Regions from separate parts of the Nonomuraea sp. NPDC049607 genome, predicted to be linked through region 1. Evidence: riboswitches for the same ligand, from Rfam matches in the RefSeq annotation. Region 1 holds a riboswitch; each other region holds the start of a gene.
What was found. A riboswitch is a leader RNA that binds a small molecule or an ion and turns the genes downstream of it on or off. The one in region 1 is predicted to bind cyclic di-AMP.

Region 1 (9,342 bases):
GAGTACGGCGTGCCGCCCGTGGTGCTGCCCGAGGAGCGTTTCCTCGCGGTCGTGCGCGAGGTGGCCGCCACCGCGCCGGACATGCTCTCCGGGCAGGCGGTCATCCTCGGCCAGTACCTGTCGGCCCTGGAGATCGTCACGCCGGAGGAGGAGGCCGGGCTGCACGCCTCGATGCTGGGCGCGCTGGTCGCCCGCGGCTGCACCAGCGTGGTGTTCAAGCCGCACCCGGCCGCCGGACGCCGGCACGCGCAACTGCTGCGCGCGGCGGCCGAGCCCCTGGGGGTACGGCTGACGGTGGCCGGGGAGAGCGTGCCGGCCGAGGTGTGCTTCGCGGCGCTGCGGCCCGAGCTGGTCGTGGGCTGCTTCTCCACCGGACTGGTGACCGCCATGCGCTACTTCGGCCTGCCGGTCGCCACCTTCGGCACCGGCCTGGTGCTGGACCGGCTCACGCCGTACGAGAACAGCAACAGGATCCCGGCCACGATCGTGGACGCCCTGCTGCCCCGGCTGGGCGCCGACGGAGTGATCGACCGGCCGCCGCGCACGGACCTGCCGGCGCTGGTGCGCGCGGTCGGCTACTGCATGCAGGCCGACGCCTATCCCGAGCTGCGCCCGTCGGGGGTCGCGTTCGACCCGCGCTACTTCAAGCGCAAGCGCCTGGAGACGCTGGGGCTGGCCGAGCCGCCCTCGGCGCTCTCCAGGCTGCGCAGGAAGATCAGGTCAGCGATCTGAGGTAGCGGCGCACCCGCCGCCTGGCCCGGTAGCCCGCCCGCAACATCGTGGGCGGCACCTCCACCCGCAACCTGGCCCGGCGGCGGGCCGCGGCGTGCTCCGGGCCGTCCAGCAGCGAGCGGGCGGGCGGCCGCCCCCCTTCCGCGGCCAGTCCGGCCAGCAGGTCCGCCCAGTCGTCGCGCCCGGCGGGGTGGAAGTAGTTGGCCTCGCACCACCGCGGCTCGGCCGGGCGGAAGTCGCCCAGGGCCAGGTCGTCGAGCGTGCCGAGCAGGCCGCTGCCCTCGAACACCAGGTTGATCATCTCGGCGCTGACGCCGAAGTCGCTCAGCACCAGCGACGGCACGCCCATGGCGACGGCCTCCAGCGCGGCCGTCGAGCTGACCGTGACGAACCCGGCCGCCCGCGAGAGCTGCTCGTGCATCGACCCGGCCGCGAACGTCAGCCGGCCCGGCTCGCCCATCTCGCGCCAGAGCCGCTGGTAGTGGTGGCGTTCGTTGTGCGTCTGGCGCTCGTGCTCCAGGGCGCGCAGCTTGACCACGACCTCCAGGCCGGGGCGGCGTCCGGCCAGCTCGGCCAGGGCCCGCAGCACCCGCTCGCGCTCCTCCCGCGCCCGCGGCACCTTGGCCTGGGTGGCGAACACCACCCGGTCGCCGCCGCCGGCCGCCGCGCCGGGCCGCAGGAACGGCAGCCGGGCCAGCCCGACCGCCCCGCCTCCGCCGAGCCGCCCGGCGATCTCGGAGAACTCGGCCACCTCGCGCTCGCTGTGGACCACGAACAGGTCGCAGCCGCTGCGGAACAGCCACGCCTTCTCCGTGGCCGGGACCGAGATGCCGGGCAGCCCGCTGACGAACACCGGCCGCGCCCGGCCGTCCGGCCGCAGCCCGGCCAGCACGTCGGCCACCAGCACGTCCACGACCGGGCCCGTGCAGCCGACCAGGATCGCGTCGGGCCTGGTGCGCTCGGCCAGGCGGCGCAGGGACCGCGCCGAGAGCACCGGGGGCACCGCGCGCCCGCCCACCGCCGCCGCGATCTGCTCGGCCGAGGGCGCGATCGGGCTACGCACCACCACCAGCTCCGTGTCGCAGCCCGGGGGCAGGTCGTCGAGCAGGCAGGCCGCCCACTTCAGATACGAGTCGGAGTCGGCTACCGCCAGCACCCTCACCTGGAAGCTCCTGTCAAGTGCGATCGCAGGTCGGGGGCCGCCCTGCTCGTCCACCAGTCGTCGGGAACGTCCACCGGCTCGACCTCGACACCGCGCGGGCCGAGCAGCACCCGCAGCGAGGTGATCGCGGTCGAGGGAAGGCTGAGCACGCGCTGCCCCGCGTCAAGGCCGCGCAGCGTCAGCTCGGCCGGCACGCCCGCGTCGTGCACGGTGATGCCGGGACGCTCCCTGATCAGCGCGAGGTCGACGGGGTCCTCGCGGCGGTGCGGGTAGTAGGCCAGCGGCTCGCGGCCGGCCAGGTCGGTCAGCCAGCGCAGGTAGCGGTCGCGGTGCACCAGGCCGTTGCGGACCAGGGAGGTGCCGAGGACGACCGTGCGCTCGGCGGGGCCCTGCGTGCTCGGCGGCTGGGCGCGCAGCCAGGCGAAGTCGTGGTGCACGAGGTCGACGCCCGCCTCGCGGACGGCGTCGGCCAGCTTCTCGGGGACGGGCAGCGCGGTGAAGACCGAGACCCGGCTCATCCGCAGCCGCAGCGCGGCGGCCAGACCTAGCAATGCCCGCGCCCGCGACGGCGTCGCCCGCGCCCGCAGCAGCGGCCGGTACGGCCCGGCGGCCAGCAGTTCGAGCAGCCTGAGTGTGGCCAGGCCGTCGTCCACGACGACGATGCGGCCGGGGTCGGAGGTCAGCCAGCGCACCTGGACCTTGCCGGAGAACGCGTCGCCCACCGCCTGGACGCGGCGCGGCATGCGCTCGCGCGGCTCGTCCAGCACCAGGCCTGGAGGCAGGTCGAGGCGGCGCAGCTCCTTGCGGGTGGCGCGCAGCGGGCGCAGGCCGGCGCGCGGCACGACCACGGTGTCCGGGCCGAGCAGCCCGGCGTGGTGGGCCTCGACGGCGCACAGCATCTGGAGCGGAGACTCCACCCAGGCCGACGCCTGTCTGACCACTCTGTTTCCCCCAGCCGGTGGAGCGCCTTGCACGACCCGTCACAAGCTAACCCGGCCTGCTTAAGCCGCAAGAAACGACACGTGAACAATGGAGGGTATGAACTCGCTGATGCTCAACACCGACGGTGTGCAGATACCACAGCTCGGCTTCGGCGTCTGGCAGGTCTCTGCCGACGACGCCGAGCACGCCGTGACGACCGCGCTGCGCGCCGGATACCGGCATGTCGACACCGCCGCCGCCTACGAGAACGAGGAGGGCGTCGGCCGGGCCGTGCGCGCCGCCGGGGTGCCACGGGAGAAGGTGTTCGTCACCACCAAGCTGTGGAACGGCGACCACGGGCGGGCCGAGCAGGCCTTCGACGAGAGCCTGGCCCGCCTGGGCCTCGACTACGTAGATCTTTTCCTGATCCACTGGCCGGTTCCGGAGCAGGACAAGTACGTGCAGGCCTGGCGGGCGCTGGAGAAGATCTACCGTGACGGCCGGGCCAAGGCCATCGGGGTCTCCAACTTCACGGTCGCCACCCTGACCCGGCTGATGGACGAGACCGACATCACGCCCTCGATCAATCAGATCGAGCTGCACCCGTACTTCCAGCAGCGCGAGATGCGGGCCTTCCACGAGGCCAACGGCATCCTGACCGAGGCGTGGAGCCCGCTCGGGCAGGGCAAGGGGCTGCTGGCCGACCCGGCGCTGCGCGTGCTGTCGGAGAAGTACGGCAAGACGCCCGCGCAGATCGTGCTCCGCTGGCATCTCCAGCTCGGCAACGTGGTGATCCCCAAGTCGGTCACCCCGGCGCGGATCGAGGAGAACATCGACGTGTTCGACTTCATCCTCGACTCCGAGGACCTGGTGGCCATCGGCGCGATGAACTCTGGGCGGCGCATCGGGCCCGACCCCGACTCGTTCAACCTGACCTGAGCGCTCTACGATCTCGGGCGTGCGACATTTCACCTGGGGAATAGCGGCGACCGGCGGCATCGCGCGTACCGTGGGGGCGGCCATCGTGGCCGAGCCCGGCATGCGGGTGGCCGCCGTCGGCTCGCGGAGCCTGGTCAGGGCGCGGGCCCTGGCCGACGAGCTGGGCGCGGAGTCGGCCTACGGCTCCTACGAGGCCCTGTGCGCCGATCCGGCCGTCGACGCGGTCTACGTGGCCACGCCGCACGCCCAGCACCTGGAGGTGGCCGAGGCGGCCATCGCGGCGGGCAAGTCCGTGCTGTGCGAGAAGCCGCTGGCGGCCAGCGTGGCCGACGCCGAGCGCATGGTGGCGCTGGCCCGCGCGGCCGGGGTCTTCCTCATGGAGGCCATGTGGATGCGGTTCAACCCGCTCATCCAGCGGGTGGCGGCCGATCCGCGTTTCGGGGAGATCCGCTCGGTGCGGGCCTCGTTCGGGTTCGCGCTGCCCTACGACCCCGCCCATCGGCTGTGGGCGCCGGAGCTGGGCGGCGGGGCCCTGCTCGACCTGGGGATCTACCCGTTCGGGCTGGCGCAGCTCCTGCTCGGCATGCCGCGTGAGCTGCGGATCACCGGCTCGCTGGCGCCGAGCGGGGTCGACGCGGAGGCGGGCGGGGTGCTGCTCTACCCGGACGGACGGCGGGCGCTGGTGGACGTGTCCCTGCTCGCCCATCACGCCAACGACGCGAGCGTGGTGGGCACGTCGATGCGGGCCGACATCCTGGCGCCGTTCTGGGCGCCGCAGCGGGTGCTGCTGTCGGGGCCGTCGATGGAGACGGAGGAGCTGGTGCTCGACCCGGCCGACAACGGGTACGCCGGGGAGCTGCGCGAGGTGCGCGCCGCCACGGCCGAGGGCCGGACCGAGAGCGCCGTCATGCCGCTTGACGAATCCCTTGCCATGATGGGGCTTCTGGCCGACGCGCGGGGGCAACTCTCCTAGCTGCGCCTTTAGGCACTTGCCTTCTTCTTGCCCGATGTATTACCTTGTGGGGCATCTCGCGGCAGACGTCCGGTTTGTCCGGCTTTGTCCAACCATCGCAAGACATTTCACAGGATCGTCCTGTGACCGCTGAATCCGCCTCCGGGCGGAACCGGGGACCCACGTCCTTTGGGGTGAATCGGCACTTCGGTGCCGTAGGGCAGCTTCCACGTCCGAACCCGTCAGCTAACCCGGTAAGCGGCATGGAAGCAAGGAGTAATGCCCTCGATGGCCAAGCACCGTCCCATCCGTGCCCCGAAGATCAACCACCTCCGCGCCGCGCTCGGCGCGACCATCATCGCCACCGCGATCGGCGCCCACGCCACCGCCGCCGGCGCCGACAGCGTCGACCCGGCCGCCTCCACCGGCCACTCGGCCGTCGCGCCGCAGGCCGCCGCCCAGGCCGGCAGGGCCGGGGAGACCCAGGTCAACGTCACCGCCGCACAGGTCCTGGCCGTGGCCAAGGCCCAGGTCGGCATCTCCGAGAACGCCTACGGCGGCGGCACCAAGTTCCAGAAGTGGTACGCCGACTCCCAGCGCGCCGCCGAGACCGTCGCCCGCGACGGCGGCAGCCGCCAGGACTACGTGAACGCCGCCTGGTGCTCGATGTTCGTCTCCTGGGTCGGCGAGCAGACCGGCGCCCGCCCGCAGGTCGGCTGGGACGCCTGGACCGTGGCCCACGCCAAGTGGTTCGCCGCCAACAAGCGCTGGGGCACCGAGGCCAAGCCCGGCGCCGTCGTCTTCTTCTCCTGGGGCGGCAGCAAGAGCCTGGACGCCATCCAGCACGTCGGCTTCGTCGTCAAGGACAACGGCAACGGCACGATCTCCACGGTCGAGGGCAACACCGGCAACGGCAAGGTGGAGGAGCGTGTCCGGCCGAAGTCGCAGGTCGTCGGCTACGGCTACCCGCAGTACGCGGGCTGACCTCCCCTGCTTCGAGCGCGGCTTCGAGCGCGCGTCCCGCACGAGGGACGCGCGCTCGCCGCGTCTCAGGGCCGGACCGCCACCAGCGAGTACAGCACCGGCAGGTGCGAGTCCCCGAACGGCAGCCGGTAGCGGCCGTCCTCGCCCTCGGTCAGCAGCCCGCGCGGGTCCAGCTCGACGGCGACGTGCTCGCCCAGCTCGGCCACCGTGAGCCCGGCGCGCGCCGCCGCCGTGACGATCTCGCCCACCGAGTACGGGTACTGGACGGTCTCCTGGGCCTCGGTCACCACGCCGGCGTCGGCGTACGTGCCGGTCACCGTCTCGCGGTGGGCCTGGCCGCCGCCGTAGGGCCAGTCGGCCACCAGCGGGTCGAGCGAGGCCACCGTCTGGTAGGCCGGATGCAGGTCGACCAGCACCAGCCGCCCGCCGGGCCGCAGCGCCATGGCCGCGCCGCGCATCCAGGCGGCCAGGTCGCCGATCCAGCACAACACGCCGTACGTGGCCACGGCCAGGTCGAAGCCCCCGGCCAGCGACTCGGGCAGCCGCTGCGTGTCGGCCTCCACGAACGTGGCCGCCAGCCCGGCCTCGGCCGCCAGGTCGCGGGCGCGCGCGACCGCCACCGGGGAGAAGTCGACGCCGGTCACCCGCGCTCCGAGCCGCGCCCAGCTCAGCGTGTCCATGCCGAAGTGGCACTGCAGGTGGAGCAGGTCCTTCCCGGCGACGTCGCCGGCCAGGCGGCGTTCGAGCGCGTAGAGGGTCTGCCGGCCGGCGAGGAAGGCGTCCACGTCGTAGAACCTGTCGGCGGGCGTGGAGCCGTGGACGCGGGCGCGCTCGTCCCAGAGGGCCCGGTTGGCGGGGAGGCCGGCTGCTGCGGGTTGGGGCATGGGCCGAGGATGGCACATCGGCCACGCGGTCGCACGACCGGTACCGTGCCCTGGACAACGAACGATCCGCCCCCGCGTGTCGATCCGGCGGGCGCCCGTTCGACGCTCGGGTGAGACCGGCTCCGCGGCGCGATCGCGGGCGGAAGGGACGGCAGAGTGAAGTTCATGATCGTCGGCAAGGCCAGCGCGGAGACCGAGGCGGGGGCGGTGCCCAGCCAGGAGGTCGTCGACAACATGCACGCCTACAACGAGGCGCTGACCAGGGCGGGGGTGCTGCTGGCCGCCGAGGGCCTCTACCCGAGCTCGCAGGGCGCGCAGATCGCCTACAGCGGCGGCCGCGCGAAGGTGATCGACGGCCCGTTCGCCGAGGCCAAGGAGCTGATCGCGGGGTTCTGGCTGATCCAGGTGAAGTCCAGGGAGGAGGCCGTCGAGTGGGCCCTGCGCGTGCCCGTCCCCGAGGGCTGCGACGGGATCGCGCTGGACGTGTGGCGGGTCTACGACGCCTCCGACGCGCCGGACGCGGCCTCGTCCGACCCGGTGGACGTCGAGCGGGAGCGGGCCATGCGCCGGCGCCTGGGCACGTGGGAGCCCTGACCGAGGCTTGCGGACCCCGGGCGGCGGCTGGTGTCATGTGCCGATGACGGCTTCCGAGGCACCCCGGACGATCGAGGCGGTGACGGCCTCCGACGCCCACCGGGCGGTCGAGGCGGTCTGGCGGATCGAGGCCGCGCGGCTCATCGCCGGCCTCGCCGGGCTGGTCCGCGACGTCGGCCTGGCCGAGGAGCTGGCCCAGGACGCGCTGGTCGCGGCCCTGGAGCAGTGGCCGGAGTCGGGCGTGCCACGCAACCCGGGCGCCTGGCTGATGACGGTCTCCAAGCGCCGCGCCGTCGACCTGATCCGCAGGAACGAGCGCATGTCCCGCAACCTGGCCGAGCTGGGCCACCGGCTGGAGAGCGCCGAGGAGCCGCCCGAGCCCGACGAGATCGAGGACGACCTGCTCCGGCTGGTCTTCACCGCCTGCCATCCGGCGCTGTCGATGGAGGCGCGGGTGGCTCTGACCCTGCGGGTGCTCGGCGGCCTGAGCACCGACGAGATCGCCCGCGCGTTCCTGGTGCCCGAGCCGACCGCCGCCCAGCGGATCGTGCGGGCCAAGCGCACCCTGGCCGACCGGGAGGTCCCGTTCGAGGTGCCGCAGGGCGCCGAACTGGCGGGACGGCTCTCGTCCGTGCTGGAGGTCATCTACCTGATCTTCAACGAGGGGTACTCGGCGACGGCGGGCGACGACTGGATGCGCCCCGGCCTGTGCGAGGACGCGCTGCGGCTGGGCCGGGTGCTGGCGGGGCTGATGCCCGCAGAACCCGAGGTGCACGGGCTGGTCGCGCTCATGGAGATCCAGGCGTCCAGGGCGGCGGCCCGGGTGGGGCCGTCCGGCGAGCCGGTGCTGCTGCTGGAGCAGGACCGCACCCGGTGGGACCGGCTGCTCATCGGGCGCGGGCTGGCGGCGCTGGCGCGGGCCGAGAAGCCGGGGGGCGCGTCCGGGCCGTACACGCTCCAGGCCGCCATCGCGGCCTGCCACGCCCGCGCGCTCGATCCCGGCGACACCGACTGGGTGCGCATCGCGAGCCTGTACGAGTCGCTGGCCCGGCTGGCCCGCTCCCCCGTCGTCGAGCTGAACCGGGCGGTGGCGCTGTCGATGGCCTACGGCCCGGCGGTGGGCCTGGAGCTGCTCGACCAGATCGTGGACGAGCCGTCGCTGAAGGGTTACCACCTGCTGCCGAGCGTCCGCGGCGACCTGCTGTTCAAGCTGGGCCGGCGCGGCGAGGCGCGGGCGGAGTTCGAGCGGGCGGCCTCGATGACCCGCAACTCCCGCGAGCGGGCCCTGCTGCGCGAGCGCGCCGCCGCCTGCTGAGGAACGGCGATCCCCTCTGCGGAGGGCGGACGTTGGAACGTGCCAGGCGGCCGTCACGCTCCGTGACAGCCGGGCCTGACCCGGAGCAAGCACGGAGGGTCCGGGCGACATGCCCTTGATGCGGCACGAAAGACGTCTCTTGAGGTGGGAGCGCTCCCAAACGGCCTTTCGCGCCCTTTGTGCCCTTCAATCCTGATTTTGGGGCGCAAAACGCACCATTGGTAACGGTTCCGTTTCGGTGGATTGACGGACACAGCCGGTAAGTGCACCCTTTGTGGGAGCGCTCCCAAACACTCCCACCGCGGCGGAGCGCGTGCCGCGGTGCACCTCCCCCACCATTCACCCGAGAAGGGGTCTCCCATGATGATCAGCAAGCGTCGCGGTCTGGCCGCGGCCTCAGCCCTGGCCGCGGCGGCGCTGACCGTCGCGTCGTGCGGCAGCGGCGACACGCCGGCCGCCGGCAGCTCCCCCGCTTCCTCCGCGGCGGCGGCCGAGCCCGTCACCATCCGGGTGCAGACCTTCGGCGGCGGCTCCAACTTCGGCTACAAGAACGCCATCGAGAAGTGGAACGCCGAGCACAAGGACATCCAGATCAAGGAAGAGCACCTGACCGACCAGTTCGAGCAGCAGTACTGGCCCCAGATGATCCAGTGGCTGCAGTCCGGCAACGGCGCCGGTGACGTCGTCGGCATCGACGAGGGCGGTATGGGCCTGGCCAAGGCGCACCCCGAGTGGTGGGCCGACCTGAAGGAGTACGGACTTGAGGGCCGCAAGGCCGACTACCCCGCCTGGAAGTGGGAGAACGGCGTCACCGCCGACGGCAAGATCTTCGGCCTCGGCACCGACATCGGCGGCATGA
Region 2 (9,342 bases), on a different contig from region 1:
GCAGCCCCTTGCCCTGCACGTCGGCGATCATGACCCGGGTCCCGTACGGCGACGGCGCCACCTCGTACATGTCGCCGCCCACCATCGTGTCCTCCTCGATGGGCTGGTAGAGGCCGTCCACGACCACGTCGAGCGAGCGCAGCGGCAGCGGCCTGACGAGCTGCCGCTGCAAGGCCGCGGCGGCCGAGCGCAACCGGCGCACCTCGTCCTCGCGCTGGATCCGGTAGCTCGCCCCGACCACGCTCATCAACCCGAACGCCGCGGTGAAGCCGGAGACCTCCAGGTTCGTCCGCAGGTTGCCGCCCAGGTAGGCGACCGAGCCCGACACCACCACCAGCACCCACAACGACGCGATCGCCGTCTGCCACACCGTGCCGAGCCCCGAGACGATCGCCGGCAGGAAGATCAGCACCGGCACGAGCTCCGCGCCCCCGCCGGTGAACCGGTCCAGCCCGACCACCAGCGCCGTGATCCCGACCAGGCCGACCAGGAACACCGGCGTCGTGAAGAAGGGCCGCCTGAGCCCGCCACCCCAGAGAATCGTCGTTCACCCCCGGTGACCAGCTTCTCCCAAGGCGTCCACGTTCCGTCCTGCGGCGCGCCGGACACGGCGAAGGGCCGGCCCCGAAACCCGGGACCGGCCCTGACGTGCGAACTTATCCGAGGCCGTTCTTCATGGCCGTGAGAAGTTCGGCGTTGGTGGTGTCACCGCTGAGCTCCCAGAAGAACGCGCCGCCGAGGCCCTGGCTCTTCGAGTAGCCCATCTTGCCGCCGATCGTGCTCGGCGTGTCGTAGCTCCACCACTGGTTGCCGCAGTAGGCGTACGCCGTGCCCGCGACCGTGCCGGTGGACGGGCAGCGGGTCTTGATGACCTTGTAGTCCTCGATGCCCTGCTCGTACGTGCCGGGCGCCGGGCCCGTCGCCGTGCCGCCGGGCGCGGCCTGGGTCACGCCGGTCCAGCCGCGGCCGTAGAAGCCGATGCCGAGCAGCAGCTTCGCGGCCGGGACGCCCTTGCTCTTGAGCTTCTGGATGGCGTTGTCGGTGTAGAAGCCGGGGATCGGGATCTTGTCCCAGGTGGTGAGCGGCGAGTGCGGGGCGGTCGGGCCCTGCGCGTCCCAGCCGCCGAAGAAGTCGTACGTCATGACGTTGTACCAGTCGACGTACTGGGAGGCGCCGCCGTAGTCGGCCGCGTCGATCTTGCCGCCGTCGTTGCCGTCGGCGGTGATGGCCGCGGTGACCAGGTTGTTCGCGCCGAAGCGCGAGCGCAGCGCCGACATGACGTTCTTGAACGCCGCCGCGCCGCTGGTGTCACAGGTCAGGCCGCAGGCGTTCGGGTACTCCCAGTCGATGTCGATGCCGTCGAAGACGTCGGCCCAGCGGGGGTCCTCCACCAGCTTGTAGCAGGAGTCGGCGAAGGCCGTCGGGTTCTGCGCCGCCTGGCCGAAGCCGCCGGACCAGGTCCAGCCGCCGAAGGAGAAGAGCACCTTCAGGTTGGGGTACTTCTTCTTCAGCTTGCGCAGCTGGTTGAAGTTGCCGCGCAGCGCGCCGTTGTCCCAGGTGTCGGCGACGCCGTCCACGCTCTCGCCCGCCTGGTAGAAGCGGTCGTAGTCGGCGTAGCTGTCGCCGATCGTGCACTGCCCGTTCTGCACGTTGCCGAACGCGTAGTTGATGTGGGTCAGCTTGGCCGCCGAGCCGCTGGTGTCGATGTTCTTGACGTGGTAGCCGCGCTGGTAGATGCCCCACTGGACGAAGTAGCCCAGCACCTTGTTGCCGCCACCGCCGCCGCCCGTGGTGGTCGCGGTGATCTGGTTGCTGTCGGCCGAGCGGTTGCCGGCCGCGTCACGCGCGCGCACCGTGTAGGTGTAGGACGTGTTGGCGCTGAGGCCGCTGTCGGTGTGCGAGGTGCCCGTGACGGTGGTGACGAGAGTGCCGCCGCGGTAGATCTCGTAACCGGTGACGGCCACGTTGTCGGTCGAGGCGTTCCAGGCCAGCGAGACGCTGCTGCTGCTGACGCCGGTCGAGCGCAGGTTGCCCGGCACGGTCGGCGGGGTCTTGTCGTCGCCGCCGCCGCCCGTGGTGGTGGCGGTGATCTGGTTGCTGTTGGCCGAGCGGTTGCCGGCGGCGTCACGCGCGCGCACGGTGTAGGTGTAGGCCGTGCTCGCGGTGAGGCCCGTGTCGTTGTACGTGGTGCCCGTGACGGTGGTGACGAGAGTGCCGCCGCGGTAGATCTCGTAACCGGTGACGGCCACGTTGTCGGTGGAGGCGTCCCAGGCCAGGGCCACGCTGTTGTTCGTGACGCCGGTCGAGCGCAGGTTGCCCGGCACCGACGGCGCGGTCGTGTCGCTGCCGCCGCCGCCGGAGACCTTCCACAGCGCCGCCACGTTCGGCGGCTCCCAGCCGGGCTGGGAGGTGTGCGCCTGGAGGCAGACGTAGTCCACGCCGTTGTAGGTGACGACCGTGCCCGCGGTGTACGCGGTCCACGGGGCCCAGGCCGCCGCGAAGGCCACCGTGCTGGCGGAGGCGATCGGTGGGACGGCGACGGCCGCGGTCAGGGGCAGGGCCAATGCCGCCATTCCTGCCAGGACCTTGCTCAGAATGGTGTGTTTCATGTCGCTCCGACATCCGTTGGGGGGTGTGTGGGGAGTGGGATGGGAGACTTCTGGGGAAACTATTAGGAAAGTTTCCTTTAAGTTGTGAATCGACGGTAGCCTCTGCCTGCGGGAGCGTCAATACGTATCGGTCAGGCGTCCGTAATCGTGCCGGTCAGACCCCGAATGTGCCCGTTCACGAGGGGATAACGGTTCAGGAACGGGGGCTGACGGCGGGGTGAGCCGTGGCCCAGCATGGGAGCGTGGCAGGAATCTCCGCCTGGCGGCGGACGCCCACGCGCCGCGGACCTTACGTGGTCCGCGCGGTCGCGGAGTTACGGTCCTGGCCGTCGCTGAACGTCAGCGGCACCGGGCGACAGGTCGCCTTCGCCGTACACGGAACCGAGATCCTGCGCCTGGCCGGCCGGGACGAGGTCCACGTACGGCTCACCGCCCCCGCCATCGGACGCCTGGAGCCCTATTTGCAGGCGTGCGATCAGGTCCATGCCTGCCGCGACCGCGCCTGGGTCGCCGTGCAGGTCGACGCCGAGCCCGATCTGGAATTGTTGCTGGCCCTCACGAGCGTGGCGATAAAGGCGCACGTGGCCTGAAACGATTCTTCGCGGTGCGTAGCGTTTCTCCTACGCACCGTCCGAACAATGCCCTCCATTTGCCCTGGAATTACTCGCCGGGTAGCTTGGTTGTACACAGCCGAACGGGGAGACGTCCCAGGTAGGGATGTCATTGCCGGGGAATTACCCCAGTGGGACCCGTGTTGTACAGAGTCGGCGCGGATACACCGCGTCCGGGCGTCGCAGATATACCTTCAGGCCCTTTCCTGGGCCCGGGAAGACGATGCGTCAGCCCTTTGCCTGACCAGAGACCGCTGAATCCGCCTGTGCGCGGAACCGGGGACCCATGTGTCCATCGGGGTGAATCGGCACCACGGTGCCGTAGGGCAGCTTCCCGCCCGAACCCGTCAGCTAACCCGGCAAGCGGCACGGAAGCACAAGGAGTAATCCCTCATGGCCAAGCACCGTCTTCACCGTGCCTACAAGCTCGACCTCGCCAAGATCGCCCTCGGCGCGACCGCCGTCGCCGGCGTGCTCGGCACGCACGCGGCAGTGAACGCCGACACCGTCCACGCCACCGCCGGCACCGCCGCCCAGACCGCCAAGGTCGCCGGCGTGGCCGCCGCCCAGCCGCGTGTCGCCACCGTGGCCGACAAGCGCGCCACCGACGAGAGCGCCAAGGGCAAGGTGAACGTCACCGCCGCCCAGGTCCTGGCCACCGCCCGCGCCCAGGTCGGCGTCTCCGAGGACGCCAACGGCGGCGGCACCAAGTTCCAGAAGTGGTACGCCGGCTCGCCCCGCGCCGCCGAGACCGTCGCCCGTGACGGCGGCAGCCGCCAGGACTACGTGAACGCCGCATGGTGCTCGATGTTCGTCTCCTGGGTCGGTGACCAGACCGGCGCCCGCCCGCAGGTCGGCTGGGACGCCTACACCGTCTCGCACGCCAAGTGGTTCGCCTCCAACGGCCGCTGGGGCACCGAGGCCAAGCCCGGCGCCGTCGTCTTCTTCTCCTGGAGCGGCAGCAAGAGCCTGAGCGACATCCAGCACGTCGGCTTCGTCGTCAAGGACAACGGCGACGGCACGATCTCCACGATCGAAGGCAACACCGGCAACGGCAAGGTCGAGGAGCGCGTCCGCCCGGCCTCCCAGGTCGTCGGCTACGGCTACCCGTCGTACGCCGCCTGATCTCCCTCCTGTGAAGAGCGCACTCCCTGCGGGGGGTGCGCTCTTTCGCGTGTGTGCTGGTCGACCAGGGTGGCGGCGGCCTGGGCGGCCGAGCGGGCGGCGCCGGGGTCCTCGGAGATCATCGCGGTCACGGTGGCGCCGTCGATCAGGGTGAGCAACTGCTCGGCGAGCAGGCCGGGATCGCCGGCGCCCGCCTTCTCGGCGAGCGAGCTCAGGTAGGCGCGCAGGCGTTCCTTGTGCGCGCGCACCGCCGTACGGACGGCGGCCGAACCGGCGCCCAGCTCGGCGAAGGCGTTGACGAAGCCGCAGCCGCGGAAGTCGTCCTCGGTGAACCAGCGTTCCAGCCACTCGAAGACCGCCGGGATGCGGTCGCCGGCGTCCGTCACGTACGCGGTGAGCGAGGCCGTCCAGCGTTCGTCGCGCCGCCGCAGGTACGCCACGACCAGCGCCTCCTTCGACGGGAAGCACTGGTAGAGCCGCTTCAGCGAGAGGCCGGAGGCGGCCCGGATCTCGTCCATGCCGACCGCCTGCACGCCGCGGCGGTAGAACAGGTCGCCCGCGGCGTCCAGCAGCAGCTGCTCGTGATCCATGACACTCCTCCAGGTGCTTGCGGCGGAGAACGCTCGTTCTCTACGCTATCGCACACCCCGGGAGAACGCCCGTTCTCTCGATATGAGAGGACATCACATGACACGCCCGCCCGTTCCGCCGTTCACCGAGGAGACCGCCCGGATCAAGGTCCAGGCCGCCGAGGACGCCTGGAACACCCGCGACCCCGAACGTGTCGCGCTCGCCTACACCGAGGACTCCGTGTGGCGCAACCGCGGCGAGTTCGTCACGGGCCGCGCCGAGATCGCCGCGTTCCTGCGCCGCAAGTGGGATCGGGAGCTGGACTACGCCCTGCGCAAGGAGCTCTGGGCGTTCACCGGCGACCGCATCGCCGTCCGCTTCCAGTACGAGTCCCGCGACGCCACCGGCCAGTGGTGGCGCAGCTACGGCAACGAGCAGTGGGAGTTCGACGAGTCCGGGCTGATGCGCCGCCGGGAGGCCAGCATCAACGACGTCCCCATCACGGAGGACGAACGCCGCATCTTCGGCTCCCGCCCCCTGTCCGAGCACGGAGTGGACGTCCTCGGCGTCCGGTGACCCCGCGACCGCTCCGGCATGTGACAGCCCGCCCGGAGATCAACGGGTAAGGTCGAGGAGCCGATCGTAGGAGGTCTGACATGGCGGTTCTGCTGCTGGGCACCCTCGACACCAAGGGGGAGGAGTACGCCCTCGTCCGCGATCTGATCGTCCGGGCCGGGCAGGACGTCGTCCTCATGGACACCGGCGTGATGGGCGCCTCCGCGCTGGCCGCCGACGTCCCGGCCGAGGCCGTCGCGCGGGCCGCCGGCACCGACCTCGACCGGCTCAGGAGCGCGGGGGACCGCGGCGCCGCGCTCGCGGCGATGGCGGCCGGGGCCACGGCCGTCGCCAAGGACCTGCACGCCCGCGGCGGGCTGGGCGGCGTGCTCGCGCTGGGCGGCAGCGGCGGCTCGTCCATCGCCGCCGCGGTCATGCGGGCGCTGCCCGTCGGCCTGCCCAAGCTGCTGGTGTCGACCATGGTCAGCGGCGACGTGTCCGCCTACGTCGGCGAGACCGACGTGACGCTCATGTACAGCGTCGTCGATGTCGCGGGCGTCAACTCCATCTCCCGCCGCATCCTGGCCAACGCCGCCGCCGCGATCAGCGCGATGGCCGCCTCGTACGACGCCGGCGCCGAGCCGTCCGGCGCGGACAAACCACTGGTCGCGGCCACGATGTTCGGCGTCACCACGCCCGCCGTGGACGCCGCGCGGGCCCGGCTGGAGTCCCTGGGCTACGAGGTGCTGGTCTTCCACGCCACCGGCTCGGGCGGACGCGCCATGGAGGCGCTGGCGGCGGGCGGCCACTTCGCCGGAGTGCTCGACCTGACCACCACCGAGCTGGCCGACGAGCTCGTCGGCGGCGTCCTGTCGGCCGGCCCCGACCGCCTGACCGCCGCGGGGAACGCCGGCGTCCCGCAGGTCGTCAGCCTGGGTGCGGTCGACATGGTCAACTTCGGCCCGATGGAGACCGTGCCGGACCGCTTCAGGTCACGGCAGCTCCTGGTCCACAACCCCACCGTGACGCTCATGCGCACCACCCCCGCCGAGAACGCCGAGATCGGGCGGGCGATCGGCGAGCGGCTGGCCCGCGCCTCCGGGCCCGTCACGCTGTTCGTGCCGCGCGGCGGCGTCTCGGCCGTCGACGTCGAGGGCGGGCCGTTCCACGACCCCCGGGCCGACGCGGCCTGCTTCGACGCCGTGCTCGCGGCCGTCGCCGGGAGCCCCGTCGAGGTCGTCCAGAGCGACCAGGACATCAACAGCGCGGAGTTCGCCGTGGCGGCCGCCGACCGGCTGCACCAACTGATCCAGAAGGGGGCCTGATGCATCGCGACGAGGCACTACGGAGGCTGCGCGCCCAGCGGGAGGCAGGCAAGCTGATCATCGGCGGCGGCGCCGGCACCGGGCTGTCCGCCAAATCCGCCGAGGCGGGCGGGGTCGATCTGCTCATCATCTACAACTCCGGGCGGTTCCGGATGGCCGGCCGCGGCTCGCTCGCCGGCCTGATGCCGTACGGCGACGCCAACGCGATCGTCGTGGAGATGGCGGGCGAGGTCCTGCCGGTCGTCAAGGACACGCCGGTGCTGGCCGGGGTGTGCGGGACCGACCCGTTCCGGCTGATGCCGCACTTCCTCGACGAGCTGAAGCGCATGGGCTTCACCGGCGTCCAGAACTTCCCGACGGTCGGCCTGATCGACGGCGTCTTCCGGGCGAACCTGGAGGAGACCGGCATGGGCTTCGACCTGGAGGTCGAGATGATCAAGCTGGCGGCCGAGCGCGACCTGCTCACCGCCCCCTACGTGTTCAGCCCCGAGCAGGCCACGGCCATGGCGCGGGCGGGCGCCGACATCCTCGTCCCGCACATGGGCCTGACCACCAAGGGCAGCATCGGCGCCGTCACCGCGATCAGCCTCGACGAGGCCGCCGTACGGATCCAGGAGATGCGCGACGCCGCCGTCGCCGTGAACCCCGACATCATCGTCCTGTGCCACGGCGGCCCCATCGCCGAGCCCGACGACGTACGCCACATCCAGGACAAGACGGTCGGCATCGCCGGCTTCTTCGGCGCGTCCTCGATGGAACGCCTGCCCGCCGAGCGGGCCATCGCCGAGCAGGTCCGCGCCTTCAAGCAGCTCTGACCGGGAGGAACCCGCCATGCACCGACGACCGGACGCCCTTCCCACGATGCTCTTCGACTGGGGGGCCATCAAATGGCACGTGACGCCCGACGCCGTGCCGGGCGCGTCCTCCACGTTCGGCGAGGTCATCATCAACCCGAACAAGGGGCACGAACGCCACCTCCACCCGGACTCCGACGAGGTCCTCTACGTCATCGAGGGCGAGGGGCGGCAGACCGTCGGCGACGACCCGGAGTTCCCGGTCAGGGCCGGTGAGGCGATCTACATCCCGAAGGGCACGCTGCACTCCACGTTCAACACGGGGTGGCGGCCGCTGCGGATCATCGCGACGTACACGCCGGGCGGAGCCGAAGCGGCACTCCGCGACCTCCCCGGCTTCACGGAACTCACCCCCGGCGACCACCCGACCTGGACGGCCGTCACGCCGTGAACGGCGTAGGCCGGGTGCGGAGCGCCCGGGCTGCTTGACCTCGGCTCCGGCGATGAAGCCGCCGCGGTCGAGGCACAGGTCGGCGGTCCGCAGGATGTCCTCCCGGCTGTTCGTGGCGAACGCGATGTGGTGCAGCCGGCCGCTGGAGCCGGACCGGTCGTCGGTGCAGACGAGGTCGTAGGACTTGTTCGCGAAGTGCCGCCACTGGGCCGGGATCCGGCCGCTGTCCGGCATGATCTGCTCGGTGACGCGGGCGCCGAGCGTGTCCCTGACGAACGCGCCGCCGGCCGCCGCGGGAGGCGTACTGGCCAGATGATCGTTCGGCCCCGGTATGTCGGTGGCCTCCGGTAGATTTCCGGATCTGTTGATCAAGCCCATCGAAGTTGGCTGTCGGCGTGAGCATGCCGTCGGACTGGAGGTCGAGATCTTGGACGCGGACGAAACCGCGTGGGAGCAGCGCAGCGTCGTGCGGGTGGTGCCGCCGGTCCAGCCGCGCAAGCTGGCGAAGGTGCCCTTCGTCGAGCTGGCTGACGGCAGGTTGCAGGGGGTCGTGTCGAGCGGGTCCGACATCGAGCGGGTCTACGTCTCGTCGATCGCCGCCGGCACCCATGACCTGAGTTGCAGCACCAACAACAACCGCCCGTGCGGCGCGCTGCACGGCTACGCGTGCAAGCACATCCGCATGCTGGCCGACGAGGCCGTGCTGCAGTACGGCCTCGACCGGGTGGCCCGCTACCTGCGTGTCGAGGTGCCCGAAGGCGCCGGCCTGATGAGCGCGCTGAACGGGACCCCGCAGCGGACGCCGGCGGCCGTGGTGTTCAGCCGGTTCCTGCGCCACCTGGCCTACCTGGAGGTGCCGGACAGCACCGAGCCGCTGGCCGAGCTGCACTGGTTCCCGGCGATGGGGGAGGTGCGGTGATGCTCGACGTACAGCTTGGGGAGCTGGTCGGCGACGGGCCGGCCGGGGTGGAGGAGGCGCTCGCGCTCGTCGCGGGGTTCGACGGAGCGCTCGGGCACGGGTTCGCCCGGGTCGCGGAGGAGGACGCGGCGGCGCTGGCCGCGCTGGCGGGGGCGCTCGCGGGCTCCCCGCTCGGCGACCGGCTGGCCGAGGCGGCGGAGAAGGTGACCGCGGGGTCGGTCGCCGACGAGCATCTGGCGGCGCTGGCCGGGGGGCGTGCCGCGCTGTTCGGCGCGGTGCACGACGCCCTGCTCGCCCGCCTCGACCAGGCACTGGGCCGCAGCCGCACCTCCTGGCCTTCGGCCGCCACTACTGACGCCAACACAGGGGCGGCGTCTGTCGGC
Region 3 (9,342 bases), on a different contig from region 1:
CGACCTTGGAGTGCATCTCCTTGCAGATCGGGCAGTCGAAGTCCTCGTACACGTCGAGCACGGGCGCGTCGCTGGACCTGTCGGCCAGGACCATCGAACCGTCGAGCTGCCTGGTCAGGCGTACCGACCCGGCCGTCTCACCCGGCTCCGAGAAAGCCAGCACACCCAGCACCACCAGGGCCGCACCCGCGACCACGACCGCAATCAACCGCTTCATCATCCGCCCATTTCCCCGCTCACCGATCGCGCAGACCCTACCAACGCCAGAACCACTCTCCGGACGGCCGCCCGGCGCGGCTCCCTCATTGGTACCTGATGACGGTGAGAGAACGCTGTGAGGAGAGAATGACCTTCATGAAGGCGAACCTCCTCGACCCCGCGGTGGGCCGGTACATCCTCGACCACTCCACCCCGCCCGACTCCCTGCTGGAGGAGCTGGCACGGGAGACGGCCGAGGCGACGGGCGACCGCGCCGGCATGCAGATCTCCGCCGACCAGGGCCGGTTCCTGACCATGCTCACCCAGCTCGCGGCCCCGGCCGTGGCGGTCGAGGTGGGCACGTTCACCGGCTACTCCTCGATCTGCATCGCGCGGGGGCTGTCCGGCGGGCGGCTGCACTGCTTTGACGTGAGCGAGGAGTGGACCTCGATCGCCCGGCGCTACTGGGAGAAGGCGGGCGTGACCGACCGCGTCTCGCTGACGCTCGGGCCCGCCCTGGAGACGCTGGCCGCCTTCGACGAGCCCGTCGACCTGGCCTTCCTCGACGCCGACAAGGGCAACTACCCCGGCTACTACGAGCTGCTGGTCGAGCGGCTGCGGCCGGGCGGCCTGCTGCTGGCCGACAACACGCTGCGCAGCGGGCACGTGGCCGACCCGGCGCACGCGGAGCCGACGACGGTGCAGATCCGCGAGTTCAACGACCTGGTGATCGAGGACCCGCGGGTGAGCGTGGTCGTGCTGCCGATCGCCGACGGGATCACGATGATCAGGAAGAACCACTAGACCCCCCTTGACCACGGGATCCCGGCGGTGGCCGGCGGCTGAACGCCGGCCTCCCCGGCACGCCCTAGGCGATCTTGTGGATCCAGCCGCGAGTGTCGGGGCGGGCGCCGTACTGGATGCCGACGAGCTCCTCGCGCACCCGCATGGTCACCGGGCCCGGGGTGCCGTCGGCGATGGTCCAGGAGCGGTCGGCGCCCCTGACCGAACCCACGGGGGTCACCACGGCGGCGGTGCCGCACGCGAACACCTCGGTCAGCTCGCCGGCGGCGCAGGCGGACTCCCACTCGTCCACCGAGATCAGCCGCTCCTCGGTCTCCAGGCCGAGCTCGTCGGCCAGCTCCAGGATCGACTCGCGGGTGATGCCGGGCAGCAGGGTGCCGGTGAGCGCCGGGGTGACGAGCTTGTTGCCGAAGACGAAGAACAGGTTCATCCCGCCCATCTCCTCGACGTACTCGTGCTTGTGGGCATCGAGCCAGACGACCTGGTCGCAGCCGTTCTCGACGGCCTGGCGCTGGGCGACGAAGGCGGCGGCATAGTTGCCGCCGCACTTGGCGAAGCCGGTGCCGCCGGGCGCGGCGCGCGTGTACTCGGTCGACAGCCACACCGAGACGGGCTTGATGCCACCGGCGAAGTACGAGGCCGCCGGCGAGGCGATGACCATGTACTTGTAGGTCTTCGACGGGTAGTTGACGCCGAGCCCGGCCTGCGTGGCGAACATGAACGGACGCAGGTAGAGGCTGTGGCCCTCGGTGGTCGGCACCCACTCCTTGTCGGCCGAGACCAGGAGCTCCAGCGACTCCACGAACGCCTCCTCCGGCAGCTCCGGCATGGCCATGCGCTCGGCCGAGCGGTTGAAGCGGGCGGCGTTCGCGTACGGACGGAAGGCCACGATCGAGCCGGAGATCTGCCGGTACGCCTTCAGTCCCTCGAACAGCTCCTGCGCGTAGTGGAAGACCGAGGTCGCGGGGTCGAGCAGGAGCGGCCCGTACGGCAGGAGCGCGGCGTCGTGCCACCCCTGGCCCTCGGTGTAGTCGATCGTGATCATGTGGTCGGTGAAGACCTGCCCGAACCCGGGGTTCGCCAGTACCTGCTCCCGCTCGGCCGCGGTGCGAGCGTGGTCGGAATGCTGCACGTCGAAGCTGAGCTTCTGAGCGATGGTCATGACGACGGTCCTTACTCTCTGCGAATCTACGATCCTGAAAGCTACTGCCCACGAGCAGTATTCGTACTTCCTATTGTCTTGCCATTTGGGATGGCAAGAGGCAGTTGGGATGGGTTCAACCCTCTGAACGCCAAAAAGCGCCTGGCAGTCCTCGTCGGGACCGCCAGGCGCGTACGGGGCTAGACGGTCCTAGCCGGATACTCGCGCGGAGATGTCGTCGCCGATCTCGCTGGTCGAACGGCCGGCGCGGCCGGTGACGCGCTCGGCGATGTCGGCGGCCACGGCCTGCTCGACCTTGGCGGCCTCGGCGTGCAGGCCGAGGTGGTCGAGGAGCATGCCCACGGACAGGATGGTGGCGGTCGGGTCGGCCTTGCCCTGACCGGCGATGTCGGGCGCGCTGCCGTGCACCGGCTCGAACATGCTCGGCGAGGTGCGCTCGGGGTTGATGTTGCCGCTGGCCGCCAGGCCGATGCCGCCGGCGATCGCGGCGCCGAGGTCGGTGATGATGTCGCCGAACAGGTTGTCGGTGACGATCACGTCGAAGCGCTCGGGCTGGGTGACGAAGAACATCGAGGCCGCGTCGATGTGGCTGTAGTCGGTGGTGACGTCGGGGAACTCCTCGGCCACGCGGTTGACCGTGCGCTGCCACAGGTCGCCGGCGAAGGTGAGCACGTTCGTCTTGTGGACGAGCGTGAGCTTCTTGCGGGGCCGCGACTGCGCCTTCTGGAAGGCGTAACGCACGACGCGCTCGACACCGTGGGCGGTGTTCAGCGACTCCTGGGTGGCGATCTCGTGCGGCGTGCCGCGCCGCATGACGCCGCCGGTGCCGGCGTAGAGGCCCTCGGTGCCCTCGCGGACGACGACCATGTCGATGTGCTCGGCGGTGGCGCCGGCCAGCGCGGTCTCGACGCCGGGGAACAGCTTGACCGGGCGCAGGTTGACGTAGTGGTCGAACTCGAACCTGAGCTTGAGCAGCAGGTCGCGCTCCAGGATGCCCGGCGGCACGCTGGGGTCGCCCACGGCGCCGAGCAGGATCGCGTCGTAGCCGCGCAGCTCTTCGAGCACCGCGTCGGGCAGCGTCTCGCCCGTGCGGTGGTAGCGGGCTGCGCCCAGGTCGTAGTGGGTGGGCTCGATCTTCGTGCCCACGGCCTCCAGGGCCTTGAGCCCTTCGGCTACGACCTCGGCGCCGATGCCATCCCCGGGGATGACGGCCAGGCGGATGTTACGCGACTCCATGGGCGGTACCTTACCGGCTCGTCTCGGCTGACGAACACATCATCTCAATCTCCGGACAATCCGTTTTGGGGGGATTGCGACCTTTTGACCGTTTCGTTAGAGTCCGACGAGCCTAATCCACGCAGCCGCTGCGTGGAGCCGGGGACCCATCTTTCCCCCCGGGGCGAATCGGCACCGCTCTCAAGCACCGCCGTAGGGCTACTTCCAGGCCCGAGCCCGTCAGCTAACCCGGCCGGCCACGTGGAAGGACAGTCCCCTGTCTAGCATCGCCATTCTCCTGGCGGTGGCGGCGGGCGGAGCGGGTCTCGCGCCCGCCGCTCCCGCCGACCCCACCCCCGCCATCACCCTCACCGGCCCCCAGGTGAAACAGGTCCAGGAACGGCACGTGCCGAAACCGGCCTGGAAGGTCGCCCTCGAATACGCCATGGACAAGCGCGGCACCCCGTACGTGTGGGGCGGCGCCAGCGAGCGGGGCTACGACTGCTCGGGCCTCATGCTCAGGGCCTACGAGGACGCCGGCATCGAGCTCCCCAGAGTCGCCGCGGATCAGTACGGCGCCTTCTCCAAGAAAATCGCCTGGAAAGACCTCAAACCAGGCGACCTGGTGTTCTTCAGCGGCCTCGGCCACGTCGGCATGATCTCCAAGCCCGGCTACATGGTCCACTCCCCCCACACCGGCGACGTGGTGAAGGAGGAACGCCTGTCGCAGTGGCGCAGGCAGGCCTTCGTCGGCGCGGTACGCCCCGACCCCCAGGGCGTCAAGCGCTGGGCCGACTACGCCCAGCTCCGCAAGGCCCCGGCCCCCGCGATGCTCACCGCGACCCTGTGACGACGACCTTCCCCGGCGAGTGTCCCTCCTCCTGGTAGCGGACGGCCGCCGGGATCTCGCCGAACGGGAAGGTCCTGTCGATGACCGGGGTGACCTCCCCCTGCTCGATCAGCCCGGTCAGCGTCAGCAGGTTCGCCCTGTTGCTCCCGCAGCGGACCACGTCCGCCCTGACGATCCGCTGCGGGACGAAGGTCGCCGACGCCAGTGCGGCGAACATGTGGCCGGCCGGCTGCACCCAGCGGCCGGCCGGCCCGCCGACCAGCACGTACGTGCCCTTCCTGGTCAGCACGCGACGGCAGTCCGACAGCCGGCGGCCGCCCGCCACGTCGATGAGGAGGTCGAAGCGCCGGCCCGAGGCCGCGAAGTCCTCCTTGGTGTGGTCGACGACGTCGTCCGCGCCGAGCGAGCGGACCAGGTCCGCGTTGCGCCCGCCGCACACGCCGGTGACGTGGGCCCCCATCGACCTGGCGAGCTGCACGGCGAACGTGCCCACACCGCCGGACGCGCCGTTGACCAGCACCTTCTGGCCCGGCTGCACGCGTCCCTCGTCGCGCAGCGCGATCAGCGCGGTGTTGGCCGCCATCGGCACCGCCGCCGCCTGCTCGAACGACAGCCCCCGCGGCTTGGGGGCCACCTCGTCCTGCCGCAGGCAGACGTACTCGCCGAAGCCGCCCCGCAGGGACATCGCGTACACCTCGTCGCCGGGGCGGAACAGCGTGACGTCCTTGCCCGCCGCCTCGACCTCCCCCGCCACGTCGGCCCCGAGGACGGCGATGCTCGGCCGCAGCAGCCCGACCCCGCCGCCCATGACCCGGGCCAGGTACGGCTCTCCCCGCATGAAGTGCCAGTCATAGGGCTGCACGGACGTGGCCCGCACCCGGATCAGCACCTCGTCGTCGCGCGGCACGGGCCGCTCGACCTCGGTCAGGACGAGCTGGTCGGGCGAGCCGAACCTGCGCAGGACGTAGGCCTTCATCGTTTCCTCCCTCGTGGATGTGCCGTCAGTGTGGGCGCGACCTGCGCGGACGCTCAACGGTCGAAAGGCGACGGCTCGATGGCCGAAAGTACGACGGCCCGTCCCGCCGATGGTGCGAACGGGGAGGGGCCGTCCGCGCGATGACCCGGCACGGCCGCGGCCGTCACGCTCTCCCCCATGAGATGGATCGCACCCGCCGGGCTGCTCACGCTCAGCGTCGTCCCCCTGGTCGCCGGCGCCCTCCGGGTGACCGAGCTGGCCTCCGGCGCCGCCGTCACGGCCGACAACGCGCGGTTCTTCGCCATGCCCGTGCCGGTGCTGCTGCACATCCCGGCGTCGCTGGCGTTCTGCGTCCTCGGCACGTTCCAGTTCCAGGCCGGGTTCCGGGCCCGGCGGCCCGGGTGGCACCGGGTGGCGGGGCGGGCGCTGGTGGCGTCCGGGCTGGTCGCGGCGCTGTCAGGGCTGTGGCTGACGCTCTTCTCCGACCTTCCGGCGGGCGACGGCACGCTGCTGGCCGCCTTCCGGCTGCTGTTCGGAACGGCCATGGCCGCCTGCCTCCTGCTCGGCCTGGCCGCGATCCGGCGGCGCGACGTCGCCCGGCATCGGGCCTGGATGACGCGCGGGTACGCGATCGGGCTCGGCGCGGGCACGCAGGCGTTCACCCTGGCGTTCGGGCTGGCCGCCTTCGGGCCACCCGGCGAGCTGGGCCGGGCGCTGCTCGTCGGCGCGGGCTGGGTGATCAACCTGGCGGTGGCCGAGTCGGTCGTCCGCCGGGGTCAGGTGCGTACGCGGTCGGTCTCGTAGGCCCACATGGCGATCTCGACGCGGTTGCGCACGCCGAGCTTGGTCATCAGGCTCGCGACGTGGCTCTTGACCGTGCTGAGCGAGATGTGCAGCTCGGCGGCGATCTCGCTGTTGGTCCGGCCGCGGGCCACCGCGCGCAGGATCTCCTCCTCGCGGCCGGTCAGCGCCTCGACCGGCTGCGCGGGCGCCTCGGTACGCCCGGCCCCGGCGAAGGCGGCCAGCAGGCGCGCGGTCACGCTCGGGGCGATGAGCGCCTCGCCGCCGGCCGCCGCGGTCACCGCCTGGGCGAGCAGCGCTGGGCCGGCGTCCTTGAGCAGGAAGCCCCTGGCTCCGGCGCGGAGGGCGGCGTAGACGTACTCGTCGAGGTCGAAGGTGGTGATCACGACCACCGCCATGGGGTCGGCGACGTCGGGCCCGGCCAGCTGCCGGGTGGCCGCGATGCCGTCGAGGCCGGGCATGCGGATGTCGAACAGGCACACGTCGGGACGCAGGCGGCGGGCCAGCTCGACGGCCCGCCTGCCGTCGCCGGCCTCGCCGACGACCTCGATGCCGGGCTGGGCGTCGAGGATCATCCTGAGCCCGGTGCGGGCGATCTCCTGGTCGTCGGCGACGAGCACCCGGATGGCCCCGGCCTCCCGCTGCTCGGTCACGCGGCCTCCCGTCGGTCGGTCATGCGGCTTCCCCTGCTCGGTCATGCGGCTGCCGCTGGTCGGTCATGCGGCTTCCCTGGGCAGGACGGCGGTGACCGTCCAGCCCCGGTTGGGGTTGGGGCCCGCCTCGCAGGTGCCGCCGAGCAGGGCGGCGCGTTCGATCATGCCGATGAGACCGTAACCGGGGGCGGCGACGCCACCGGCGCGGTCGCCGTCGTCGCTCACGGTCAGGCGGACGGCGGCGTCGTCGGCGGTGACGCGGATGGTGATGTGGGTGGCGTGGCGGGCGTGCCGCCGGGCGTTGGTGATCGACTCCTGGGCGATGCGGTAGAGCGCGGCGCCCGCCGACGGCGGCAGGTCGCCGAGCCCGTCCGCGACCTCCACCTCGACGGCCGGGCCGACCCGCGGGCGGCCGGCGAGCTGCCGCAGGTCGTCGAGGTGGCGGCCCGGGGCCAGCTCCGCCGGCTCGTTCCTGCGCAGCACCCGGACCATGGCCCGCATCTCGGCGAGCGTGCGCGACGCCTCGGCCTCGATCACCCGCAGCGCGTCGGTGGCCGCGCCCGGCTCGGAGGCGGCGGTGGCCAGGCCCGCCTGGGCGCGGATGGCCATGGCCGAGACGTGGTGGGCGACGGTGTCGTGCAGGTCGCGGGCGAGCTGTTCGCGTTCGAGCAGCTTGACCTGGTCGAGCTCGCGCAGCCGCGCGCCGGCCCGGTACCGGAAGGCGCTGCCCAGCCCGACGGTCGCGACCAGCACGCCCAGCGCCGGGACGACGTCGCCGATCGCCATGCGGCCGGAGGCCAGCGACAGGCCGACCGCGACGAGCCCCGCCGCCATCCCGATCCCGGCCTCGCGCCCCGAACCCCACCGGAACAGCGCGTAGAGCACGATCGTCACGAAGACCAGCGTGTACGTCTCCACCGGCTCGCCGCCGGTCAGCAGCGGGGCCAGGGTGGTGACGCCGAAGACGAGCGCGACCATGAGCAGCGGCCTGGTCCGGCGCCACAGCAGCGTGGGGATCAGCGCGACGGTGACGGCCGTCGAGACCACCGGCCACCGGAGGTCGGGCCGCAGGACGCCCTCGATCACCGCGGCCGGCACGAGCGCCGCGACGAGCGCCCAGTCGCGCCACACCCGCACCGGCGGGCCAGGGGGACGAGGCTCGCGCCACACGGAACGAAGGAGGCCGGCCACCCCCACATCGTAAAGGCGCCCCCCACCCCCCGCAGAGCCCAAACCCCCACCAAAGCACGCAAGGCGCGCCCCCCAGACCCGCACCGCCCGAAGGCGCGCCACCCGAACGCGCCGCCCCCGTAGCCTCCGGGGGTCCGGGGCCGGGGGCCGGGGAGCCCGGGGGGCCGGGGCCCGAGGGGCCGGGGGTCAGTGTCTGCGGGCGTCGAAGATGAGGTCCCAGGCGCGGGACTTGGCGTGGGCGACCGCGCCCAGCAGGACGCCGCTGTCGCCGAGCACGCTGGCCACCACCCGCGGACGCAGCGGCCCGAGCTCGGTGATGCGGCGCTCGACGGACGCGCCCAGCAGGTCGAGGTTGCGGCCCACTCCCCCGCTCAGCACGATCACCTCCGGGTCCAGCACGGCGGCCACCGCCACCAGCAGCCCGCCGATGCGCCGCCCCTCGGCCTCCACCACCGACCTGGCCGCCTCGTTCCCGTCGGCGGCGGCGGCGAAGACCTCCCTGGCCGTCTCCAGCTCCAGCCCTGCCGCCCGCGCGGCGCGCACGACACCCGGGGCGGAGGTGACGGCCTCGGTGGCCCCGTGCGCGAACGCGTCGGCACCCTGGGCGAACGAGTCCCCGCCCGCCACGAAGGAGTCGGCGCTCTGCGCGGCGGCGGCGGCCGGTTCTTCGGCGGCCGGGACGTAGGAGACCTCCCCGGCCGCCCCCCGCGCCCCCACGTACAGCTCGCCGTTGATCACGATGCCCATGCCGACGCCCGTGCCGATGGACACCAGGGCGAAGTTGGCCTTGCCGCGGCCGGCCCCGTGGGCGTGTTCGCCGACGGCGGCCAGGTTGATGTCGTTCTCGATGACGAGCTCGACGCCGAGGGCCGCGCGCAGCCGGTCGGCCAGGTCCGGCGGGCCGGGCAGGTTGGGGGCGAAGTCGAGGCCGCCGCGGACGGGGTCGTACACGCCGGGCGAGCCGACCACCGCGCAGGTGATCGTGCGCCACTCGACCTCCGCCTCGCGGGCCGCCGCCCTGGCCAGCTCGCCCACCAGCCCGGCCAGCTCGGCCGAGGTACGGGCCGTGTTGCGCCCGTCGGTACGCCCCGCGAACGTGCCGCGCAGGTCGGCCACGGCCACCCGGATCCAGTCGCGGCCGATGTCGATCCCGGCGACGTGGGTGGAGGCGGCGTTCATGTCGTAGAGCGAGGACACCGGGCCGGGCCGCCCGGACACCTCCCCGACCAGGTGGACCAGGCCGTCCTCCGCCAGCCCGGCCAGGGCGGCCGAGACCGTGGGCTTGGACAGGCCGGTGCTCTTGGCCAGGTCGGCGCGCGAGGCCGGGCCGTGCTCGTGGAGCTGGTCGAGCAGGCGGCGCTCGTTGAGCACCCGCAGCAGCCGTGGATTGGCCAGGTCGCGTCGCATGTGCCGGCCTCCCTCCGAGGTGCACTCTAGCCAACTCGCCTGATAGTAAACTACCTTTCTTACCAAGCGGGGGCGGGCATCTTCT

Region 2: linked by a shared signal. The riboswitch ahead of AB0J97_RS11095 (CHAP domain-containing protein) and the one ahead of AB0J97_RS29820 (CHAP domain-containing protein) in region 1 are both predicted to bind cyclic di-AMP.
Region 3: linked by a shared signal. The riboswitch ahead of AB0J97_RS06180 (C40 family peptidase) and the one ahead of AB0J97_RS29820 (CHAP domain-containing protein) in region 1 are both predicted to bind cyclic di-AMP.

The regions. Positions count from the first base shown of each region.
Region 1 is NZ_JBFAOV010000017.1:79,323-88,664, forward strand. Features, by position in the region: gene AB0J97_RS29795 (polysialyltransferase family glycosyltransferase) at 1-732, shown strand, start outside; gene AB0J97_RS29800 (DUF6716 putative glycosyltransferase) at 716-1,894, opposite strand; gene AB0J97_RS29805 (hypothetical protein) at 1,891-2,811, opposite strand; gene AB0J97_RS29810 (aldo/keto reductase) at 2,933-3,754, shown strand; gene AB0J97_RS29815 (Gfo/Idh/MocA family oxidoreductase) at 3,774-4,727, shown strand; cyclic di-AMP (ydaO/yuaA leader) riboswitch at 4,845-4,982, shown strand; gene AB0J97_RS29820 (CHAP domain-containing protein) at 4,995-5,690, shown strand; gene AB0J97_RS29825 (class I SAM-dependent methyltransferase) at 5,756-6,574, opposite strand; gene AB0J97_RS29830 (YciI family protein) at 6,740-7,168, shown strand; gene AB0J97_RS29835 (RNA polymerase sigma factor) at 7,212-8,483, shown strand; gene AB0J97_RS29840 (extracellular solute-binding protein) at 8,844-9,342, shown strand, end outside.
Region 2 is NZ_JBFAOV010000004.1:245,819-255,160, forward strand. Features, by position in the region: gene AB0J97_RS11080 (PP2C family protein-serine/threonine phosphatase) at 1-496, opposite strand, end outside; gene AB0J97_RS11085 (glycosyl hydrolase family 18 protein) at 657-2,609, opposite strand; gene AB0J97_RS11090 (luciferase family protein) at 2,852-3,199, shown strand; cyclic di-AMP (ydaO/yuaA leader) riboswitch at 3,463-3,600, shown strand; gene AB0J97_RS11095 (CHAP domain-containing protein) at 3,614-4,345, shown strand; gene AB0J97_RS11100 (TetR/AcrR family transcriptional regulator) at 4,324-4,935, opposite strand; gene AB0J97_RS11105 (nuclear transport factor 2 family protein) at 5,033-5,491, shown strand; gene AB0J97_RS11110 (Tm-1-like ATP-binding domain-containing protein) at 5,572-6,795, shown strand; gene AB0J97_RS11115 (phosphoenolpyruvate hydrolase family protein) at 6,795-7,610, shown strand; gene AB0J97_RS11120 (cupin domain-containing protein) at 7,627-8,040, shown strand; gene AB0J97_RS11125 (hypothetical protein) at 8,468-8,959, shown strand; gene AB0J97_RS11130 (hypothetical protein) at 8,959-9,342, shown strand, end outside.
Region 3 is NZ_JBFAOV010000002.1:396,330-405,671, forward strand. Features, by position in the region: gene AB0J97_RS06160 (thioredoxin domain-containing protein) at 1-220, opposite strand, end outside; gene AB0J97_RS06165 (O-methyltransferase) at 355-1,002, shown strand; gene AB0J97_RS06170 (branched-chain amino acid aminotransferase) at 1,067-2,164, opposite strand; gene AB0J97_RS06175 (3-isopropylmalate dehydrogenase) at 2,354-3,400, opposite strand; cyclic di-AMP (ydaO/yuaA leader) riboswitch at 3,500-3,653, shown strand; gene AB0J97_RS06180 (C40 family peptidase) at 3,684-4,229, shown strand; gene AB0J97_RS06185 (NAD(P)-dependent alcohol dehydrogenase) at 4,213-5,205, opposite strand; gene AB0J97_RS06190 (DUF2306 domain-containing protein) at 5,383-6,009, shown strand; gene AB0J97_RS06195 (response regulator transcription factor) at 5,982-6,659, opposite strand; gene AB0J97_RS06200 (sensor histidine kinase) at 6,723-7,850, opposite strand; gene AB0J97_RS06205 (ROK family transcriptional regulator) at 8,037-9,257, opposite strand.